4 regions of the Photobacterium sp. GB-210 genome follow, and region 4 is predicted to be linked to each of the others. Evidence: predicted binding sites of a transcription regulator. Region 4 holds the regulator's gene; each other region holds the start of a gene.

Region 1 (6,032 bases), on a different contig from region 4:
TTTTTTTATTGACCTTAGACATTACTCCAAGGTTTATATTAGTTACAGATAATCAAAGCACTCAAGGAGAATGATTATGTGTGCTCAATGTAATAATAAAAAAATGCATGTTCATGCTGCAAAACCATCGGCAGTAACCAAAGCCACAGTGACAGTTGAATCTTGTGAGTCAGCGACATGCTGTTCATCAACCCCTTCTGAGAGTGTGCAAAAACACACCGAAGGGTGTGGTGAATCTGATACCGACGGCCCTGCTTCCTGCTGCTCATCTAAAAGTGACACAGCACTTAACGCTGCAAAACTATCAGCAATAGATGCCATCCATCCAAATAAAAAACCATCAACCTTTACAGTATCTTCTATTGGTCCATCAGACACTGAAATCGCTTCTCAACACGCGCACGTAGAGTCAGAGCACCAGCATTCAGGACATGACGACTCAAGTCATTCATCTTCAGTAAAAAGTTGTTGTTCAACGTCAACCTCATCAAAAGAACAAGATCAAGCGATTGAAGCGTCTTTAGCACAATCGGCTCATGGTCAAACATTTAGCTGGAAAGTGATTGGCATGGATTGTCCAAGCTGCGCGGCTAAATTGGAAAAATCAATTTCAAGTCTTGCTGAAGTTGAAACGGCAAAAGTGATGTTTGCGACGGAAAAGCTCATCGTCAACATGCAAGCCAATCAGCAAGCTGATAACAATAAATTAAAAAAACAGATTGAAGATAAAGCACAGGCAACGGGTTTTACCTTAGTTTCTAATGCTGCTGCGGCTGAAGCGTTACCAAAAAAATCATTTATTCAAGAACACTTAGAAGTCCTTGTGATTGCGGCAATGATGATTGCCTCTTTCTTAATTGATAAAGTGTCACATTCATGGGGTTTAGCGGCATTTACTTTAACCACAATTGTTGGCTTAGTACCGATTGTGAAAAAAGCCATTAGCTTAGGTAAATCAGGTTCACCATTCTCGATTGAAACCCTAATGAGTATTGCGGCTATTGGTGCATTGTACTTAGGGGAAACCGCAGAAGCGGCAATGGTGATTTTACTGTTTTTAATTGGTGAGCAATTAGAAGGGTATGCCGCATCACGTGCACGAAGTGGTGTAAAAGCGTTAATGGACTTGGTGCCTGAAGATGCCAATGTTGTGCTGCCAAACGGTGAGAAGAAAAAAGTTCCAGCAAGCGAATTAAAACCTGGTGATGTGATTGAAGTTGTACCCGGCGAGCGTTTACCTGCTGACGGCCAAGTTTTAGATGTGGTTGCGAGTTTTGATGAAAGCGCACTAACAGGGGAATCTGTGCCTGTTGAAAGAACACCGGGCCAGAAAGTCATGGCTGGTAGCATGGCATCAGACAAAGTTGTTCGATTAACGATTGTCTCTGCGCAAGGTGAAAATGCGATCGACCGTATTCTTCATCTCATTGAAGATGCAGAATCACGTAAAGCACCGCTCGAACGTTTTATTGATAAATTCAGCCGCTGGTACACTCCAGCAATGATGCTATTAGCAACACTTGTTATCATTATTCCGCCGCTTGTATTTGGTCAATCATGGGATGAGTGGATTTATAAAGGTCTAGCACTATTACTTATTGCCTGTCCTTGTGCACTTGTTATTTCAACGCCAGCAGCGATCACTTCAGGTTTAGCGGCAGCAGCGCGTCGCGGTGCATTAATCAAAGGTGGTGCAGCATTAGAACAGCTTGGTCATGTTGAAACTGTCGCGTTTGATAAAACAGGTACGCTAACGGAAGGTAAACCTGTCGTGACGGATTTAATTAGCTGGGATAACAATCCCGATCAATTATTACGTCAAGCAGCCGCTGTTGAATCCGGTTCGTTACACCCACTAGCAACGGCTGTGGTTAACCTTGCTCGAGAAAAATCATTATCTGTTGTTGAAGCAGAAAATCGTGAAGCACTAGCTGGCCGCGGTATTCAAGGTGTTACCGAAGGCGATAACTTTATGTTATGTGCTGCCGATCGCCTACCAGAGCACATTGTGCTAACGGATAACCAGCAACAGCAAGCGTTAGATCTAGAAAGCGAAGGGAAAACGCTGGTGGTTGCCGTTCGTAATCAGCAAGCGGTGGGTTTAGTTGCATGGCGTGATAATTTACGCAGTGATGCTTTAGAAGCGATCACTAAGCTGAAAAGCATTGGCGTGAACTCAGTGATGCTGACGGGTGATAACCCACGAGCAGCAGCTGCGATTGCTAAAGAAATTAATATTGATTTTCGTGCAGGGCTATTACCTGAAGATAAAGTGACAGAAGTACGCAAGTTAAGTGAGCTACATTCTGTTGCCATGGTGGGTGATGGTATTAACGATGCACCAGCAATGAAAACAGCAACAATTGGTGTGGCGATGGGCGGTGGTACAGATGTAGCATTAGAAACTGCCGATGCAGCAATTACCCATAACCGAGTTTCAGAATTGCCAGTGATGATTGAATTGTCTCGTGCGACATTGAGTAATATTCGTCAAAACATCAGCTTAGCATTAGGTTTAAAAGCGGTGTTCCTTGTTACAACCTTATTTGGTTTTACAGGGCTTTGGGTTGCAGTACTTGCAGACAGTGGCGCAACAGCGTTAGTAACACTGAATGCATTACGTTTATTACGCTTTAAACCGCAAAGCGAAAAGTAAAAACTAATCGCTCTGAGCATTAGTGATTAGTGATTAGTCTAAACGGCATGATACGAACAATGATGTATTGTTTATCATGCCGTTTTTTTTCGCTATAAGGCAGGTAAACAGAGTAAAGAGTACATGCGCGAGAAAACGAATTTTTGTGATTCCGGCAATAAGATATCGTTTTCGCGTGATTAATATCAGACTTTTATGTAACATATTTTTCAATTGCTTTTTATTGGTGTGACCATGCTCACTAAAAGTAATTGAATCATTGGTTATTGTTACCACATGTTTTTGATAGAGCATGTTGCAGTATGTTTGACTCTTTCTATCAAAAAATTGATTAAAATAGTAATAACTCATAAGAATCACTCTGAACCTACAACAGAGCTGTTTAAATTAAAGGGTAACATTATGTCTGATAATAAAGTCTTCCACTTAGGTGTTAATAAAGCTGATCTTAATGGTGCAGAATTAGCGATTATTCCCGGTGATCCAGCACGTGTTGAGAAAATTGCAAACTTAATGGATAACCCTGAGTTTTTAGCAAGCTCTCGTGAGTACACTGTATTTCGCGCTAAATTAGACGGTAAATCAGTGGTTGTGTGTTCAACGGGTATCGGTGGTCCATCAACCTCTATTGCTGTTGAAGAATTAGCACAGTTAGGTGTAACCACTTTCCTACGTGTAGGTACAACAGGCGCAATTCAGCCTAACATTAACCCAGGCGATATGATTGTAACGACAGGCTCAGTGCGTTTAGATGGTGCAAGTCTGCACTTCGCCCCTATGGAATTCCCAGCTGTTGCTGATTTTGGTGTTGCAACGGCAATGAAGCAAGCATGTGATGATGAGCATGCTGTAGTACACACGGGTGTAACAGCATCAAGTGATACATTCTACCCAGGTCAAGAGCGTTACGACACATTCTCAGGTCGCGTAGTTCGTCGTTTCCAAGGCTCAATGAAAGAGTGGCAAGAAATGGGCGTGCTTAACTTTGAAATGGAGTCAGCAACACTATTAACCATGTGTGCAAGCTCTGGTTTACGTGCAGGTTGTGTCGCAGGTGTTATTATTAACCGTACACAAAAAGAGATCCCTGATCACGCAACGCTAAAAGAAACTGAAGCGAAATCAATTAAGATCGTGGTAGAAGCGGCACGTAAAATGCTGGCTGAATAAGATTTAAGTCTTAAATGTTTATATTAGAAAGCCGCTCTTAGGAGCGGCTTTTTATTTGTCTAAAAGGTCATGAATAAAAAGGTTTAAATAAAAAGGGTTATGACATGACCAGTAAATTATTTTTAGATTAAACGGCAAAGTCTAGAGAAATATAAACAGTATCAAGTTGCGACATATTACGCTCTTTCCAAACACTTCTTGTATCATGAACTCTGTACCCCAATTCAGTATTAAAGTTCTTATTGATTCGATAATTAATCCCTGTTTGCGCGCCTAAAATAAGATCATCTTTGCTCGATTCTGCAATTTGTATTCCTGAGCTGGCTCCAATAAAGAAACGCCAATTCTTACTATTAGTTAGCGGTATAAAGTAATCATAAGAAGCGACAAAATTGTATGCATCCTTTTGAAATTCCAGGTAGCTGTATAGTCTATGATAATCGTTAAAGTTAGCACCGATCCTTACACTTGGATTAAATTCCCAACGATTATTGATACTACTGACACCGTCATTGATACCGACACCAATAAAGGCTTGTGGCTCTGAGGCCTGGGCAGACAGACTGGCAAATAAGCCAAATAATACAGGTGCAAATTTTAATTTCATTTATCCTCCAAATTGTTTCGTGGACAATACATTATTCTCTAAAGGGATGTTGTAGGTTTCTGTAAGATAATGTTAATGCGATGAATTTCAGAACAGTATTTAGATTGTTTAACTACTTGTTATTTCAGGTAACCTTGTAATCGTTCGCTTTTATCGTGTTATCTGGATTGATTCGGTAGTATTAAATATTCGTTTGACCTCAATATAACTTGAGGTTTTATCCTTGCATTATATCAATCTCGTTGGTGACGAAATTACAGAAATTAAAGCAAGGAGAAAACAATGGAACAGTTTATTGATAAAGGGATGTTAGCGTTAGCCAATGTGGTGGAAGTTGACAGTACCGCATGGTTTCAAGGGCATACGGGGGCGGCATTATTGGCAGGTGATGCATTACTTAATGGCGGAGCACTCAACAATGTATCTAAAAAGAGTTTACAAGCAATGTTAGTGCAGTTTACCGATGATAATCAGCATTTAATGAATCCATTATCCAATAGCCCTGAAACAACCGATTATAGTGAAGTTGTAAATGCTATAGCACTTAACGCGCAGCAATTATGTCATTCAGGTCATGGGATCATATATGGTGCATTATTTTTAAATGCTGTCGCTAATAATAACGTTGTTGTTACTCAGCGTATGGTTTCGAATATCGCTAAGCTAATTGTTAATTGTATGGATGATAATTGGGGACGTTATTACGGTTTAGCTGATTATCGTCAATATCAGCCATCCAGTTTATTAAATAAAGGTGAGATAGATATTCAGCAACATTGTGTTATTGCCGTTGAGCGAAGTACACAAGATATTTACCATAATAATGATGAGCATTTTTTCGCTGGCGATAAACTTCATGGTATTACTCATGCCCATGCAATATCTTTACTCGATAAACTGGGCCATAAAAAATTAGCGCAACAAGCGGCACAACAATCGCTTATTCAGTTAGAGCTTAATGATCGCAAACCCGAGTCAGGACTAAAAAAGGTAATACCCCAACATTTTGACTTATCAGATCCAAATATTTGGGGACATGACTTTAATGAGCACAAAATTAAGCTGGTACACAGTTATGTGGAATTATCGGCACAGAGTCATCAACCATTAGCGAAATTAGATAATTTATGGGGGGCAGTGGTGTAGCTTCATTGCTTTTACTTACACATTCCCCAACCACAATGTATTGGCGCAAATCTTGTTCAGAGCTATGATGTAATGCTTACGGATTAAAGAAAGGGATTGATTATGTTGTGGTTTTTAATGATTACGTTACCACTGATTTTGGTGGTAGCGCATGTGGTGTTACTGGCTACTAATCTTTATTCTTCAGTAAAACCTGCCTTGATTATTCCTGCCATTATTGTGGTGTACTGTGGGTATTCCATCATCAGTGTGTCCGATCGTGATGCATTACCTGCCATTGTGTTAGCGGCATATTATTTAGCGTTAACCATGTTTACACTGCGACGTACTTACCGTTGGTATCATCAATTGAGTTGAAAATACGACGTAGTAAAGTTGTTACTGTTATGATAATTATCACTTAAATATTTTTTTCTCTATGTTAACTTGCTTGCTCTATTTTGCTTGTAAATC
Region 2 (6,032 bases), on a different contig from region 4:
ACGTATACCTTATTTGGGGGGTTCCTGGCGGTATCTTGGACTGATTTAGTGCAAGGCCTATTGATGTCAGCTGCATTGCTTATTGTGCCGATCGCAGCGATGAATGCCGATCCCGTTCAGTTAATAGAAACGCTTCATAACAAGAACCCTGAATTATTAACGCTCTGGCATGATATTAAAGGCCAGCCATTATCATTTATGGTTATTTTGTCACTATTAGGTTGGGGGCTCGGTTACTTTGGTCAGCCTCATATTCTTGCGCGTTTTAAAGCGACACGTTCAAATAAAGACATTGGTACGGCGCGTCGTATTGCCGTGGTGTGGACGGCTCTGTCGATGATTGGTGCGTTGTTAGTCGGCTTAACGGGTATTGTTTATGTTGATGGCAACCTTGGTGGTGAGTTAGCGGATAGTGAAAAAGTCTTCATGTTGCTAGTGAATGCGATTTTCCATCCCGTGATGGCCGGTATTTTACTAGCGGCAATCTTAGCGGCGATCATGAGTACTGCGGACTCTCAGTTGTTAGTCTCTTCATCGGCATTGGCTGAAGATTTCTATAAACAAGTATTTCGTCCACAAGCGTCAAGCAACGAAATTGTTATGGTTGGGCGTATTGCGGTTATTGCATTATCAATTGTTGCCTTCGTTTTAGCATTAAACCCTGATAGCTCCGTTTTAGGTCTTGTGTCTTATGCTTGGGCGGGGTTTGGTGCGGCATTTGGCCCTGTATTGCTATTAAGTTTGTACTGGAGTGGGATGAACCGTTATGGTGCGATTGCAGGTATCGTGACAGGTGCGGTCACCGTTGTGGTATGGAAGCAACTAACAGGTGGAATGTTTGACTTATATGAGATCATTCCTGGCTTTATTTTTGCCACTGTTGCGGTTGTGGTGGTAAGTAAAGCAACGGGTCGTCCGTCAGAAGCAGTACAACAGCAACATCAGCAATATCAAAAAAATCTGGTTGAATTCGATTAATATTATCTAATATTACGCAAGAAAAATCCCTGTATCAGCTTTGCTATACAGGGATTTTTTTTCGCTGAAAGTGCGCTGGCTATACACGTAATGTTTTAGTCAACGAGTGGATAAACACCGTTTTCATCATGTGTTTCTTTGCCTGTGATTGGCGGATTAAACACACAAGCCATCACCATTTCTTTGTCTTTATAAGCACGTAAATAATGCTCATCGTGTTTATCAAGAATGTATAGTGTACCTGGTTTAATTGGGTAAGTTTCGCCCCCAACAACTTCAATTTCACCTTCACCACTCATGCAGTAAACAGACTCTAAGTGATTTTGATAATGAATATGGGTTTCAGTGTTCTCAAAGATTGTCGTGATGTGAAAAGAAAACCCCATCTTGTCATCTTTAAGCAGCATACGAACACTTTCCCAAGTTTCAGAAGCTACACGGCGTTCACTGTCTCGACATTCATCTAATGTTCTAACAATCATTTTTCGTCCTTAAATTACGATGCTTTTCTAAAGTTTTTAGCAACAACGTGCTCAACCGCATTTTCAAAAATCGCTAAGCCTTGCTCAAGCTCTGCCGTTGTAATGGTGAGTGGGCTAAAGAACTTCACGACTTCATCATTAGGACCCGCGGTTTCAATCACTAATCCATTTTCAAAACAGGTTTTGGTGATTTGGCTAGACAGATCGCCATTATTACACTCAATACCAATCATCATGCCTCGACCCTTTCTTTGCACAAACATATCAGGATGGTCGTGTAGGCATTTATCAATGACGTTAGCAATAATGTTTGAGCATGTTGCAACGTGCTTTTCTAGTTGGTCATCAGCCCAATAGGTTTCGAGTGCTTTCGTTGCTGTAATGAATGCGTGATTGTTGCCACGGAATGTGCCGTTATGCTCACCTGGGTTCCAAATATCGAGCTCTGGTTTGAATAGCACGATTGCCATTGGTAAGCCGTAACCACCAATTGATTTAGATAGGGTAACCATATCTGGTTTAATACCTGACGGCTCAAAGCTAAAGAAGGTACCAGTACGGCCACAGCCTGCTTGAATATCATCAACAATCAATAAAATATCATTTTGTTTACAGACTTTTTCTAATCGTTGTAACCACTGGTTAGACGCAACGTTTAAGCCGCCTTCGCCCTGTACTGTTTCAATCAAGACAGCGGCTGGCTTGTCCATACCTGCTGAATTATCCGCTAGCATAGTTTCAAACAATTTAAGGCCATCAATGTCCGCATAACCTTCAAATGGAATACGAGTAACATTGTTTAAACTTGTCCCTGCACCTTGACGGTGATGTTGATTGCCTGTTGCAGCTAGCGCTCCAGCTGTACAACCATGAAAACCATTGGTGAAAGCCACAATAGAGCTACGTTTTTTCACTTTACGCGCAAGTTTTAGTGCCGCTTCTACAGCGTTAGTACCCGTTGGGCCGGTAAATTGAGTAACGTAATTAAGTTGGCGAGGAGCTAAAATATTGCGTTCTAATGCTTCAAGGAAATTAGCCTTTGCTGTCGAGTGCATATCTAAACCATGAGTGATCCCATCTTGTTCGATATAGTCGAGCAAAGCCTGTTTTAAAGTAGGGTTATTATGGCCGTAGTTCAGTGATCCAGCACCAGCTAGAAAATCTAAGTAACGATCTCCTTGTTCGGTTTCAAGCCAACTCCCTTTTGCTTTAGTAAAAACGACGGGAAAACTGTTTGAGTAAGAACGAACTTTAGATTCCTGCTTCTTAAAAATATCCATGATATGGCCGTTATAATCCTTTCTGTTTAATTTGAATTAAAGGGATGCGATACAACAATTCCGTATCGTGCTTGCCTTTAAAATGTATATTCTTGTCTAAAAATGTACTGACTTCGCCATTGTTACCATTACGTGCATCAAGTTTATTAAATAACGCCCACGAAGCATTATTCTCTTCCGTAATGGTTGTTTCTATAGCGGTAATATTATTTAGAGAGTCTCGACTTAACAGGTTATCTAACATGGTAAAGGCGAGCCCTTTTCCTCGAAATTGAGGAGCAACGGCAACTTGCCATATAAATAAAGTATTTGGCTGATTAGGTTTTGGGTAACCAGAGATAAAACCTGCTATTTCACCACCATCATCTTTTGCTATAACACACGTATTACTAAAGTGAGTTGTTTGAAGAAAATTACAATAAGATGAATTGGTATCGAGAGGGGGACTGTTTGCGATCAACGTAAAAACGTCATCGCCATCATGAGCTGTTGGTGTTGAAAAAGTCCACTTTTGTATCTGGTCTTCACCTGTATCGGAAGTCATTACCGAAGGTGTTGATATGTCCATATTAAGAGTCTATTCCTTTGAGCTCTAAATAATTTAGTGGGTATTATTACCTATCAGGATGATAATTATCTGAATAAAAGTTGAATAATCGTAATTTATTTGAGCAAGATCTCGTTTATTAATGTACATAAATGAAAGTTAAGTGATTAGAGCTCTAAATTGTTTTGGTTGTTAAAGTATTCACGAAGAACCGTTTTAAAGACTTAAAAGTAATATTATGCATCTTGTTTTCTATTATTCTGCTGTAACTAAGCTCGGCATGGTGTGACAGTTTGTGTCGTTATTTACTGATGGGGATATAAATAATAAATAGTGATTATACTTATGATGTTGATATTTATATGTCGCTGTGAGTGCATTTATATTGATATATATATATACCTTCAGGTATTTATTGAATATTTACTATTCTATTTAACGTTTATCGTTCTCTTGAATATACGATCTTTCTGAAATTTCATTTCCCTTAATTATGCTCTTTAATTACTGTCGTTTTCATTTAAAAAGCGCATAGTATTTTCATCATTTCTTGATGGATTAAGGAAACTTATAATGTTAACTATGATTAACTTAGATATTGATAATGCCGTGGCTTTTTCAATTGATGGCAAAGTGACTGAAGATGATATGAAACGTATTTTGTTTGATGCTCAGGCGAAGACAGAATTACACGGTAAAGTTGTTATCTTTGAGCAGATTGACAATTTTGATGGGATTGAATTTTCAGCATTGCTAGAAGAAGTGCGCTATTTGTTTCATGCGGGAATATCACATGTAGCAAAAGTGGCTGTTGTTGCAGAGAAAAAATGGATAGAAAAAATCGTAAAAGTGGAAGATAAGCTGTTTCGTAAAATAGACATTAAATTCTTCCTGCCAGAAGAAAAAGATCAGGCAATTACGTTTTTAAAACAGCAATAATACGATTGAAATTAACCATGCTTGAGAAGTGATAAAATGTTCAAGCATGGTTATTTATAATGGTATAGATACGGTATCGTTAGAGTATCTTAAGTTACATTCGCTTAAAGATAATGGAAGTGTTAATCCCGCCAAACGCAAAGTTGTTGCTCATAATATATTGGCAATCAAGGTTGCGACCTTCGCCACGAATGTAGTCTAAATCACCACATTCAGGATCAACGTTCTCAAGGTTAAGCGTTGGGCTGAACCAGCCGCCATGCATCATTTCTAAACTTAGCCACGCTTCAATCGCACCACAGGCCCCAAGGGTATGGCCTAAATAGCTTTTCAGAGAGCTAATTGGAGTGTTGTTGCCAAAGATACTCGCTGTTGCTTGGCTTTCTGCAATATCACCTTTTTCGGTTGCAGTACCATGTGCTGAAATGTAACTAATTTCACTTGGCGATAAATTTGCCTGTTGCAGTGCCATCTCCATACAAAGCTGCATGGTTTCTTTTTGTGGCTGTGTTACATGGGCGGCATCACAGTTACTCGCAAATCCTACCACTTCGGCATAGATCTTAGCGCCACGTGCAACGGCATGCTCGTATTCTTCTAACACTAATGTGCCAGCACCTTCACCAATTACCAAGCCATCACGATCCGTATCATAAGGTCGTGGTGTTGATTTTGGTTCATCGTTTTTAAGGCTCGTTGCAAACAGGGTATCAAATACCGCCGATTCTGTTGGGCAAAGCTCTTCTGCGCCACCTGCAACCATCACGGTTTGATAACCGTGTTTAATCGCTTCATAGGCGTAACCAATCGCTTGGCTTCCTGAAGTACATGCACTACTTGTGGGAATAACACGGCCACGTAATTCAAAAAATAAGCCGACATTGACAGCTGTTGTATGTGGCATCATTTGAACATAAGTTGTCGCGGTGATAGCACGGGTACTTTTTTCATTTAGCATTACACCAAATGCACTGATTGCAGGCGTACTACCGGTTGATGAGCCATAGGCAATACCCGTTTGACCGTTTGTCAGTACCTCATTGTTCAGTAACCCAGCTTGAGTCAGTGCATTTTCAGTCGCCAGTGTTGATAGTTTAGAAACACGCCCCATTGAACGGATTTTTTTACGGGTGTAATGCTTCGGTAATGTAAAATTTTCAATAGGAGCTGCAAGTTTGGTATTTAAGCCGTCATAAAGCTCATAATCTTGCATATAAATAGTGGCGTTTTCACAAGCACGAAGTTTAGGTTCGATATGTTCCCAATCGTTACCAAAGGCTGTTACACCCGACATACCAGTGACAACAACGCGACGACTCATACTAAACCTCCGTTTACCGAAATCACTTGGCGAGTCACATAGCCTGCAATATCAGACATTAAGTAACTCACCAGTCCTGCTACTTCTTCAGGCTCTCCCATACGACGAAGAGGCACTTGTGGGAGTGCGTGTTCTTTTACGTGCTCATCGACCATACCGGTATCAATCAGGCCGGGCGCGACACAGTTAACTGTAATTTTACGCTTAGCAAGCTCTAGCGCTAATGACTTAGTTGCGCCAATCACCCCCGCTTTTGCGGCACTGTAATTGGTTTGCCCTCGGTTACCGGTGATCCCTGAAACCGATGCTAAGGTTACAATACGGCCGCCTTTACGCTTTTGCACCATAGGCATTACACAAGGGTGTAACACGTTGTAGAAGCTATCAAGGTTCGTGTGGATCACGCCATCCCATTCTTGTTCTGTCATCGCAGGGAAGGCGGTATCTCGGGTGATCCCTGCGTTACTGACGACACCGTAATAAGT
Region 3 (6,032 bases), on a different contig from region 4:
TGTTGATAACCAATATGAATAATTGGGGTATTTGCATCTTTATTCCAAAGAATCGGATCGTATTCAATGGGGCTATAACCAATGGTGATGATTAAGTCTGCGCTGTTTAACGCAATATCACCGGGTTGGTTTTTAAATAAGCCCACTCGACCTAAAAAGCAGTTGTATAAATCATGAGAAATAACCCCAGCTGCGGCAAACGTATTCACAACGGCAATTGGTGTTTGTTTGAGTAGTTGGCGAATGGCATCAGTAACAAAAGGCTGGCTTGCATCCATACCCAGTAATAACACCGGATTTTTTGCAGCATTAATGCGATCAGCAGCCTGACGAATAGCTTGCGGGTGTGCACCACCGAACAAAATTGGATTAGGCTGTTGTACTGGTTGGTAAGGAATACGATTAGTTAGAATATCTTGCGGTAGACTAACAAAGCTAGCACCTTGGGTAGGTTGCTCTGCAATACGAAAAGCTTTATGTACAACATCAGATACCGAGCCGCTATCCATCACTTCTGCTGAAAATTTGGTGATAGGAGTAAACAGTGAACGGGTATCCATGGATTGGTGAGTATTGTGAGAATACATCGAAAGCGGTACAGCACCTGCAAGTGCAACCACAGGATCACCTTCACTGTTCGCTGTTGCAACGCCTGTGACAAGGTTTGATGCGCCCGGGCCAGAGGTCGCTAAACAAATGCCTGCTTTACCCGTTAAACGCCCTGTTGCTGCTGCCATAAACGCTGCATTTTGTTCATGATGACAAATAATGATTTCAGGTCCGTTATCACAAACAGCATCGAAAACAGCATCCACCTTTGCACCTGGAATACCAAAAATGTGTGGAATGTTATGTGCATTTAAAGTTTCAACAACCAGTTCAGCACCAGAGACGGTTTTATCCGACATATAAGCCTCAAAATTATATTTATTAAGTTAATAGGCTCAGGACATTGTTCGTGAATTCGAATTTTATGTGATGAGTGGCACAATTCTATACATTCATCATACAAATCAAATAACTGAAAATGAAAGTTAAATTCTCAATTTACAGATAAATAAGGGGAGGGGGAATTTACGATGTAATAAAAATGCCAGCCTTCATATTAGAAAAGACCGGCATTTTAAGGGAGGAATGGCAATGACAACGATTAAATCATGATGCCTGCAATTAACGCTGATAGAAAACTAACGAGCGTTGAACCGTAAAGCAAACGTAAACCAAAACGTGCCACCATATTACCTTTTTCTTCGTTCACCCCTTTTACAGCACCAGCAATAATACCGATAGAGCTAAAGTTAGCGAATGACACAAGGAAGATAGAAACAATACCTACGGTGTGCGGTGTTAATTCACTTACTTGTTTTTGTAGTGACAGCATTGCTACAAATTCGTTAGCAACAAGCTTGGTTGCCATAATACTACCTGCTTGTAGGGCTTCATGAGCAGGGATACCCATGATCCATGCAAATGGATAGAAAGCGTAGCCAATAACATCTTGGAAGCTAATACCGAATGCAGCATCAAAGCCGGCATTAATCATTGAAATTAGCGCGATAAAACCAATCAGCATTGCCGCTACAATAACCGCGACTTTAAAACCAGTAAGAATATATTCTCCTAACATTTCAAAGAACGTCAGTTTCTCACCACTTTCAGCCGCCATCATCTCATCAATATTCATCTCTGCTTCGTGGTCATATGGGTTAATGATAGAGAGAATAATGAAGGTACTAAACATGTTTAGAAACAAGGCAGCCACGACGTATTTAGGATCGATTAGCTTCATGTAAGAACCGACAATAGACATCGATACGGTTGACATGGCTGTTGCCGCTAACGTGTACATGCGACGCTCAGACATTCTACCGAGAATATCTTTATAGGTGATGAAGTTTTCAGATTGACCGACCATTAAGGCACTAATAGCGTTAAAGGATTCAAGTTTACCCATGCCATTAACTTTTGATAATAAATATCCAAGGCCTTTTATGACATATGGCAAAACTTTGATGTGCTGAAGAATACCAATCAGTGCTGAAATGAATACGATTGGCATTAGAACACTTAAGAAGAAGTTAAAGCCATCATTGTTAGATAGGTTACCAAAGACGAAATTTGTCCCTTCTGCGGCAAAATTGAGTAATCCATTAAATCCATCAGCAAACTCTTTAACGATCCCTGTACCCATTGAGGAGTTAAGCAAGAAGTAGGCTAATCCCATTTCAATAAGCAGTAGCTGAATAATATATCTGTACTTGATGTTTTTACGGTTATTACTTGCAACAAGTGCTAGGGCTGCGATAACGATTAACCCTAAAACGAAATGTAGATAGACCATGTTTGGTTGCTCTCAGTGTGATTCTTATCAAGATATATACTTATGTTTAAATATTTCTTTCTCTCTAAAAGTGACTTAAGTCTCACTTTTGGGTCGCGTAATTTTCTGTCACTATTACGTGCTTAGATGAATTACGATTGCGGCAAACGATTGCAGTTCGAAAGAGCCCTGTCATTACTGGGTTGTCGTTATACGCTCATATAACTGTATCATCAACATGCCAAATGAGCATAACTGTGAACTGAATCTCACCTGTAATATGATTGAAAAATACTTTTTAGTGGTTTTGGAATATCGCAGTAGTCCAATCGGTAAAAACACGATGATTAAATAGGCAATTGTAGTCTCTGTGTATATCAAATGTTATTTTTTATTATGTTTAATAAATATGGAAAATAATATTTTAGATAAATAAATTTCAGAATTTTTTAAATATGATTCAATGCTGCACTTAATATTCATTTGTCTTACAAAATGAAATATTATATTCGTGATAATTTAGTGGAATAGAAACGATGAAAAAATCCTCTAAAAATCGTAAGCTATGGTACTTCCATCGACACGATCAGCGTAATGAAACAAGATTGAATAAAAGCTTAAAGGCTAAATAATGCATGTATGGCTAACTTACGTTGATCGTCTAAACGAAAGGCGGCTCAACGTAAGTAAGTATACTTATTCAAGAATGGTAGGGACATTAAACCGGTAAGGTGGAACAAAAGGTCGGACACCTTTCTGGCGGTATTTTTTTAAACGCATTAATTGTTTATAGACAATGTAATAACGATTTATATTTGTAACGTAGACAACAGGTTGTTTGCCTATATATCTCCTGGTAATAATTTCAACATTATTAAACCATATATCAGGGTTATAGCCTTTTTCCTTTGCATAACGTCGCATTTTTCTAATATTGCCAGGTCCTGCATTATAAGAGGCGAGTGTCATATACATTCTATTATCATAGGTTAGACTGCTATCATCTAAGTAATTATTTTGGATATAGCGCATATACTTTATACCCGCATGAACATTATTACTTGCTATATAAATGTTAGGAATATTTATATATCGATCTCTTGCTGTACTTGGTAGTACTTGCATGATGCCAACGGCACCTTTATTGGAGACTTTATGCTGATTAAGCCCTGATTCTTGGAAACCCTGAGCCATCATCATTAAATAATCAAAATCATATTCCGTAGAATATTTAAAAAACAGATCAGAAAGTTTTTCCATTTTATCCATATTACTATGGTTCAATAGGTTTGTTATCCAGCCTTGATTATTTAAATACTTGTTATAAATAACATTTCCTAATAATGACCCTGATTTTATTTGTTCAATATACCTATTAACTAATTTCATTAATTTAGGGCTATCTTTTCTCATTGCCCAGGCTATTTCACCGTTTTTCCTTAAAACGAAAGCAGAATTCATGCGTAATTTTGGTAATATCTTGTTCCATATTTTCATCTTATGATCATCTAAAACGGTCATATTCATCAACCCGAGATTAACCATTTCCAACAACTCATAATCTTGCAGTGTTTCTTCTAAAAAATGGATCTTCATTGGCGCTAGGCGTTGGAGTAATAGACGATTATTGACTTCAAGTAGGCTTTGATAGTAGCTCGAACTTTTTCTTACCCAGATATCTTGATCGCTGAGTTGCTCTATTTTTGTAATTTCAGGTGAATCAATATTATTAATAATAACTTCTGAAATATTGGTAAGTACAGGCTCACTAAAGGCGACTTGCTTTTTGCGCTGTTCAGTAATGGTTAAATTAGCGACGGCAAGATCACCATATCCAGTAATTAAGAATTTGATGAGTTGATCTCGATGTACAGGGATCACTTGAATATTGAGTTTTGGATAAGTTTTATGAATATCTAACTCAAAGTGGTGAAGTAATTCAGCGATAATGCCTTTTGGAAGACCATCTTCAATATAGTAAAAACCTAAGTCAGCCGAAACTAATACTCTTAGCACCCTTTTTTTTTCAAGGACGCTAAGATCGCCAGTGTAAGTTGGGCCTGTGAGCGGGGACAGTGCTAAGCCTAAAGTAGTGCTGGAAGTAAAGAGTAAAGCCAGATATACCCATAAAGGTAATAACAGCCTTTTTAGTCGAACGTTCATAGGAAACTAAAGCCTTTTGATTTAGCTTGATCCTGTATGGTTAAAATAATCGCATTTCCCAAATCATCCTTAGCCTTTGTGTTCTCATTTTTCGATTGTTTTATGAAGTGTTTTCGTTTTTGCTCTAACGTTGATATCTGTTGTTGCAGCTGTACTCTTTGTGCGATTTGTTGTTTAAGCTTTTCGGTGATTTGTTGCTCATTTAATCCATGATAGTGCTGTTGATCTTTTTTCGCGAACGCTACACCTTGTTCTAAATTTTGTTGGGCAAGCGAAATCAAATCCCAATCTTGTGTTTTATACTGCTTTCCTGCTTTGGCAATACTGCGCTCTGTGCTACTAGATTTAGAAAGGCTTGATGCATTCATATCTTGAGCGATTAGCTGGCTTTTCTTACTTGCCCCTTTTGTACCATAACCGATGTAAGTGTCATTAATTTTACGGCCCAGTTGGATGATATCATCGTCGTAAGGGGTCTCAATATGGGGGGCTTTCTTCTTATGGTCGATATTCAAATATTTGCCATGGCTCAGCAGTGCAGGTGTTGCCCACTGTAATTTACGACCTTTTAAATGGGGGCCGCAATATAAGGTGTTGATGATGATATCTTTACTGACTGCTAGAGGAATAGCATGGCTAATCGGAATATCACCTTGTTGAAACTCTTCATTACCTGCAATGATGATTAAACGAAGATCGTCTTTATGGGGGCTCCACTGTAAACGGTTTGTTGCCTCTTGAATTACTTGTGGCGCATATTCTTTACTCCCTCCAATCTTTATTGCAAATAGTGCTTCTGAAAATTGGTCAAGATCTGAGGTGAGTGGTGAGAGTAAACGTAAATAACCATCATATTTTGATTGATGTTCAACACCATATTCAAACAATGCAACTTGTAAAGTAACAGGGCGATCATGTTTATTGGCTGTTGCGATGGCATTAATGATTGACCAGATCTGCTCTCTTGCCTGATTAATTAATCCCCCCATAGAGCCACTAGCATCGAGTAAGATCGCGACTTGAATTGTGGGGCCTGTACGAGTAAAAGGTATGGGCGTGTTATTATTATTTGTTTGTTCTGGTTGTAAAATCTCAGGCAATACGAGTGCTGGTGGCTTTTTATCACTGCTACTGTAGGTAGGAATAGAGACCACCAGAAGAAAACTGAGCATTAATAGTCGTATCAGCATAATATCTCGCATATCAATATATTAAGTGCTAAATGTCAGCGTACACTAAAAACTAATTCTCTAAGTATGGTTGGTAAGTGCTATTTGTGCCGAGTTTGAGGCAATATTTGTGGTTTCCAATAACAAGCTAACGGTAATAAAAACATGCTAAGTCATCACGCATTTTAAATTTAATAGGTTAGTGTCAGTGGCGGATATATTTAAAAAAAACATCTATCTGATGGTAGTGTTACTCGGTTTATCAGGTTGTAGTTCAGCGTCTACGTATTCAGTACGTAAGCCTTTAGACGTTGATGTGCTGGCAAATTTGCCTGAAGTTTTAAATGAATCATCAGGTTTGGCGATTATTAATGGGCATG
Region 4 (6,032 bases):
AGCGGTGAATGCCGCGCGTGAAGCATTACTTCAATGGCGTCATACTTCCCTTGTTGAGCGCCAAACCATCGTGGAAAAATTTGCTGAGCTGGTGAAAGCCAATAGTGAAAATATTGCCATTACGATAGCAGAAGAAACGGGTAAACCGTTATGGGAGACGCGAACAGAAGCAGGAGCAATGGTGGGGAAAGTGGCGATTTCTTTACGTGCTTATCATGAACGGACAGGCCAACGCGAGAAAGATATCGCAGGTACCACAGCAGTTGTACGTCATCGACCATTAGGGGTGATGGCTGTATTTGGGCCTTATAATTTCCCCGGTCATTTACCCAATGGCCACATCGTACCTGCATTGCTTGCAGGTAATACGGTGGTATTCAAACCTTCTGAATTAACGCCTAAAACAGCTGAAGTTGTAATGAAACTCTGGCAACAAGCCGGATTACCTGATGGGGTTATTAATCTTGTGCAGGGAGCTCGCCCAACTGGAGAGGCACTCGCCGCTTCAAAAGATATTGATGGTTTATTATTTACGGGCAGTGCCAATACTGGGCATATTCTACATCGCCAATTTGCAGGTCAACCGGGCAAGATGCTGGCATTAGAAATGGGGGGGAATAACCCGATGGTGATCTCCAATGCTTATGGTGATCTCAATGCTACCGTTTATACCATTTTACAATCTGCTTTTATCAGCGCAGGACAACGGTGTACTTGTGCTCGCCGACTATACTTACCCTTGGGTAGCGAAGGGGATGCGTTGTTGGCAGCTTTAGTGGAAGCAACCAAAGCGATTGTGGTCGATGGACCATTTGCCGAGCCTGCGCCGTTTATGGGGCCTCAAATCTCCCGCCAAGCCGCAGACAATATTGTGCAAACTCAACGACAATTAGTATCGCTTGGTGGCGAAGTATTGGTAGAGGCAAAGCGCGGACAGGGAGCGGTGGTTACACCTGGGATCGTTGATGTTACGAATATCGAAAATTTACCCGATGAAGAATACTTTGGCCCATTATTGCAGGTAGTGCGTTATCAAGATCTTGCTCAAGCCGTGTGTCTTGCGAACGACACCCGTTATGGCTTATCAGCCGGGCTTGTATCAACCGATGATAGTGAATGGCAATATTTTATTGATCATATTCGCGCGGGGATTGTAAATCGTAATCGCCAGTTAACGGGAGCGAGTGGAGATGCACCGTTTGGTGGCCCAGGAGCATCTGGTAATTTACGCCCAAGTGCTTACTACGCTGCTGATTATTGTGCTTACCCAATGGCATCAATGGAAGGTGAGGCAACATGCTTACCTGAGCAGTTATCTCCGGGTATTTCACTCTGAGACTAATAGGTTCACTGTATTACTTACAGTAAGGATTGTGCAGCATGGAACAATTATTTACCGCGTTATGGCAAGATTATACTCAGCGATTATGCCCTTCAGCGCTGAATATTCGGCAATTACTTACCGAAGATGCGCCACTTAGAAATGATCATATTGCGTTGCGTACCTTTGCACTACCTAAATGTGGTTTAGCAAGATTAGCGGCTCCATTTATTGCGGTAGGTTATAAACCCAAAGGTCGATATCATTTCAAAGCGAAAAAGTTATATGCAGAGCACTTTGAACATCCCGATCCCGCTGCGCCTAAAGTATTTATTAGTGAACTGCAATTAGGATTATGTTCAACAGAGTTACAAACAGAAGTACGTCAGCTTGTCGATCAAGTTGATGATGCTTATTTTGCTGATCCTGCTTTTCTTTCTCAAGGTAAACCATGGCAATTAAGCCGTGATAGTTATCAGTTTTTAAATGCAGAAAGTGAATATGCAGGGTGGGTGGCAGCGCATGGTTTTGGTGCTAATCATTTTACTGTTGATATTAATCAGCTTGAGCAATTTAATGAAATTTCTGAAGTGAACCATTTTCTCGAATCAAGTGGTTTTGACATTAATCAGGCGGGAGGTGCGGTAAAAGGCGATCCTACTGTGATGTTAGAGCAATCAGCAACCATGGCTGATAAAGTCATGGTCACGTTTTCTGATGGTGAGATGTTGGTCTCTGGCGGATTTTATGAGTTTGCTAAACGTTATTTACAGCCAGATGGTGAGATTTATACCGGGTTTGTAGAAGCTTCGGCAGATAAGATCTTTGAAAGTACTTATAACTCTTGAACAGTGTAAACAATGCAATAAAAAGCAGCCAATCGGCTGCTTTTTTAAATCTGTTAATTATCGAGGGGCGATCCCCAAATACCACTGTCTTCAACAGGACAGCGACGTAAACCTGTTTGCTGTTCTAAATAACAACGACGGTCACTAAAGCCTGTCATCTCAATAGTTGTAGGTTGAGGAGCGATAGCGCCAGGTACAGTGGTGTAGCTATTCGGGGCAAAACGTTCAATATCCATATAAAAACCAAAAAAAGATGAAGTCCATTCATTGCTTGAATTTAGCATTTAATTTGAGCAATACAAGTTAATTAATGGCATTAATGACACACTTTTTAAAGGTATTTATGGGGGGGGATTATTAATCAATAAGAAATAAAAAAGCCGCAACAGTGTGCGGCTTTTTTCGTACGGTTAAAGACGTTAAAAATTAACGCGTACCGTAAACAACAATCGTCTTACCGTGAGCAGAGATTAGGTTCTGCTCTTCAAGCATTTTCAGAATACGACCCACTGTTTCACGAGAACAGCCAACAATTTGACCGATTTCTTGACGAGTGATCTTAATCTGCATGCCATCAGGGTGCGTCATTGCATCTGGTTGTTTTGCAAGATTTAGCAATGTCTGTGCGATACGACCTGTAACGTCTAAGAATGCCAAATCACCTACTTTCTGGCTTGTCACTTGTAGGCGACTTGCCATTTGAGCAGATAAGCGCATCAGAATATCAGGGTTAACCTGAATTAACTGACGGAATTTTTTGAATGAAATTTCTGCTACTTCACAAGGACTTTTCGCACGAACCCAAGCAGTACGCTCTTGATCTTCTTCGAATAAGCCAAGCTCACCAATAAAGTCACCTTGGTTTAGGTAAGAAAGGATCATTTCCTTACCTTCTTCATCCTTGATTAGTACAGCAACAGAACCCTTCACAATGTAGTACAACGTTTCTGCTTTCTCACCTGCGTGGATCAGCGTACTTTTCGATGGGTACTTGTGAATATGACAATGGGAAAGAAACCACTCTAAAGTTGGATCTGTTTGCGGTTTACCTGGAACCATATTACTAACTTCCTCTGCATTTGTTGCCCAACAGCATTGGTTTCTTTTCTAACTTTTATCACGAGAAAAAAAACTGCCTACTGATAGGGTATCCATTCAGCCGCTGGGCTGCAAGCTAACTTGAATAAGTTAGAGTGTATCCTTTTTCTGCGCCTTTTTCTTGATATTGATCTAGTAGATTCGTTCATTTCATATGGATAACTGTGCACAGGATCACAATGCGGCGAGATAATTTTAAGTGGTGCGATAAGTAAAGATTATTACGACGATTTTTAGAGAGGGAAAAAGTTGTTATTAAGGCGGAGAATTAGGATTTACATTCATTATTTAATCAATAAGACTAGAGACAATTATTGGGCGTTTGAATAAGGATTAAGCGATGCAGTCCCGAGTAAAATGGGTAGAAGATATGACTTTTTTAGGTCAATCTAGCTCCGGTCATAGTGTAGTCATGGATGGTAATGGAGGGGATAAAGCTCCAAGTCCAATGGAATTGGTATTAATGGCGGCGGGAGGGTGTAGCTCAGTAGATGTTGTCAGTGGTTTACAATCCCAAGCGCAAAATATTGTGGGTTGTGAGGTTCTTATTTCAGCTGAGCGTCGAGAGCAAGCGCCACGTTTATTTACCGCAGCCAATTTGCATTTTATTGTTTCAGGTTTTGATTTAAATGAAACCTTAGTGGCTAACACCATTGCTGATTCTTTAGAGAAATATTGCTCTGTATGCTTGATGATTGGTGAAAAGGTTAAGTTGACTCATTCGTATGAAATCATCACTGCTTAATAATGATTGAGATGAAAAAGGTTGGTGTTTGTGCCAACCTTTTTTCTATTTATTTTCGTTTGTGCAAACTTAACTGATTTTCCCTGTATTAATCAGTTTCTCGATAAGGGGGCGCATGATCAATTCCATTGCAAAACTCATTTTTCCACCAGGGACGACAAGCGTGTTATGACGTGACATAAATGAGCCTTGGATCATGGAAAGTAAATACGGAAAATCGACATTATTTAAACCGCGAAATCGGATCACAACAAAGCTTTCATCTAAGCTTGGGATCCCTTTGGCACTCACCGGGTTTGAGGTATCAACGGTTGGTACACGTTGAAAGTTGATATGTGTGCGTGAAAATTGCGGAGTTAAATAATTTAAGTAATCGTCCATGGAGCGAACGATTGACTCCATCACCGCTTCGCGAGAGTGCCCTCGATCTCTCGTGTCACGAACAATTTTTTGGATCCACTCCAAGTTTACAATGGGTACCATGCCAATAAGAAGATCAACATGCTGTGCGACATGGATCTCGCCATCGACAACCCCACCATGTAAGCCTTCATAAAAGAGTAAATCAGTGTTTTCTGCTAACTGTTGCCACGGAGTAAACGTTCCGGGCATTTGGTTGTAGGGTACGGCTTCGTCAAATGTGTGTAGATAACGGCGAAAGCGGCCAGTGCCATCTTCACCATATTGTTTGAAAAATTGCTCTAATTGGGCAAAGTCATTGGCTTCTGAGCCAAAATAGCTGATATGTCGACCTTGCTCTTTAGCTTTGCGGATCTCAGTGTCCATTTCAGGGCGGGTATAGCGATGGAAGCTATCGCCTTCTAGCCATGCCGCATTAATGTTCATCATATTGAACATCTTTCGGAATGCTTCAGAAGTCGTCGTGGTTCCTGCTCCTGATGAACCAGTAACTGCAATAATAGGATGTTTTGCAGACATGACTAACCTTGTCGTTGTTGATTATCGAAAGATAAATGAGAAAGCAGGCAATAATAAAATTACCTGATCAGGCAACAATGCTACTACAAGTTAACAGGGATGTCGGGATTGAAAAGTGAAACTGCTAGCGGAGGCAAGTTTTGAGTCGTAACTCTCTGGGCACGACTCACATTAATAAAACTTATTGCAACTGATTGCGTAATTTTATGTCGACAGATTCATGCAATTCAGAAAATACAATCACAGCATCACCGGATTTCAGTTGCTGCATCACGTAATTCACTTTGTTTTCTAAGCTCATTTCAACTTCACCGTAATCAGTGCCTTCACGTAGCACAAATTGTTCAATCAGGTTAGTCAGTGTTTCTGGGGCGATATCTTGCCAAGGAATGATCATTTTATGTCTCGTCGACTGCGTTACTGATACGCGCAGTATATGATAAAAATATCACTAGCCCTATTGAGGAGTGGTGAGTTTGGTTTTAAACCATGTTGGAACGCTGTGTTCGAGCCAAAACGTCGGTTTAAAAATAGAACCACTAACGAACCCAACATGGCCACCTTTTTCATATAAGTTGTAGTCGATATTACTCGGCAATGGTTGTGATGGGATCACCGATTCGGTCATGAACGGATCGTCTTTGGCATGGATAATCCGCAGTGGTGTACTGATCAAGTTGAGCTGTTGAAGGCCACTACAACGTTGATAATAATCGTCAGCATCAATAAAACCATGGAGAGGGGCGGTAATGTGCTGATCAAATTGCCATACCGTATTTATCGCAGCTAATTGCTGGTGGGTGATAGGCATTTTATCTTGATGAAGTGTTATTCGTTTTGCCATTGTGCGCTTCATCGAGTTGAGTAGATATTGCTGATAGATCTTAGAAAAACCTTGTTGAATACGTGTCGAGCATGAGGCTAAATTTAATGGGGGAGACACCGCTTGAGCGGCAACGAGATCACTGTCGTCACCATATTTTGCCAGGTAGTTAATCAGCATGTTGCCGCCGAGGGATACTCCCACTGCGATAAAAGGCCGTAGGGGGAATTGCTCACGTAACCATGTAATGAAAAAGCG

Evidence for each region. The regulator CRP, encoded in region 4, controls carbon source genes, mostly activating them, when cyclic AMP is high. The targets are predictions, from matches to a motif close to TGTGANNNNNNTCACA.
Region 1: a site for CRP is predicted at 2,884-2,899, ahead of udp (uridine phosphorylase). Genes of this name have one in related genera too.
Region 2: a site for CRP is predicted at 3,407-3,422, ahead of ectA (diaminobutyrate acetyltransferase). Genes of this name have one in related genera too.
Region 3: a site for CRP is predicted at 2,411-2,426, ahead of C9J38_RS06210 (NupC/NupG family nucleoside CNT transporter). Genes of this name have one in related genera too.

The regions. Positions count from the first base shown of each region.
Region 1 is NZ_PYNU01000002.1:429,756-435,787, forward strand. Features, by position in the region: gene C9J38_RS05575 (zinc/cadmium/mercury/lead-transporting ATPase) at 77-2,656, shown strand; gene udp (uridine phosphorylase) at 3,059-3,826, shown strand; gene C9J38_RS05585 (hypothetical protein) at 3,954-4,433, opposite strand; gene C9J38_RS05590 (hypothetical protein) at 4,716-5,579, shown strand; gene C9J38_RS05595 (hypothetical protein) at 5,682-5,936, shown strand.
Region 2 is NZ_PYNU01000009.1:96,262-102,293, reverse strand. Features, by position in the region: gene putP (sodium/proline symporter PutP) at 1-978, shown strand, start outside; gene C9J38_RS12615 (ectoine synthase) at 1,074-1,460, opposite strand; gene ectB (diaminobutyrate--2-oxoglutarate transaminase) at 1,475-2,740, opposite strand; gene ectA (diaminobutyrate acetyltransferase) at 2,751-3,308, opposite strand; gene C9J38_RS12600 (STAS/SEC14 domain-containing protein) at 3,861-4,226, shown strand; gene C9J38_RS12595 (beta-ketoacyl-ACP synthase) at 4,321-5,547, opposite strand; gene C9J38_RS12590 (3-ketoacyl-ACP reductase FabG2) at 5,544-6,032, opposite strand, start outside.
Region 3 is NZ_PYNU01000002.1:587,666-593,697, forward strand. Features, by position in the region: gene alsS (acetolactate synthase AlsS) at 1-908, opposite strand, end outside; gene C9J38_RS06210 (NupC/NupG family nucleoside CNT transporter) at 1,151-2,341, opposite strand; gene C9J38_RS06215 (lytic transglycosylase F) at 3,017-4,483, opposite strand; gene C9J38_RS06220 (VWA domain-containing protein) at 4,480-5,673, opposite strand; gene C9J38_RS06225 (hypothetical protein) at 5,861-6,032, shown strand, end outside.
Region 4 is NZ_PYNU01000010.1:95,269-101,300, forward strand. Features, by position in the region: gene astD (succinylglutamate-semialdehyde dehydrogenase) at 1-1,336, shown strand, start outside; gene C9J38_RS13235 (DUF1338 domain-containing protein) at 1,381-2,169, shown strand; gene C9J38_RS13240 (hypothetical protein) at 2,223-2,405, opposite strand; gene crp (cAMP-activated global transcriptional regulator CRP) at 2,596-3,228, opposite strand; gene C9J38_RS13250 (OsmC family protein) at 3,608-4,012, shown strand; gene C9J38_RS13255 (phosphoribulokinase) at 4,082-4,951, opposite strand; gene C9J38_RS13260 (YheU family protein) at 5,133-5,348, opposite strand; gene C9J38_RS13265 (hydrolase) at 5,409-6,032, opposite strand, start outside.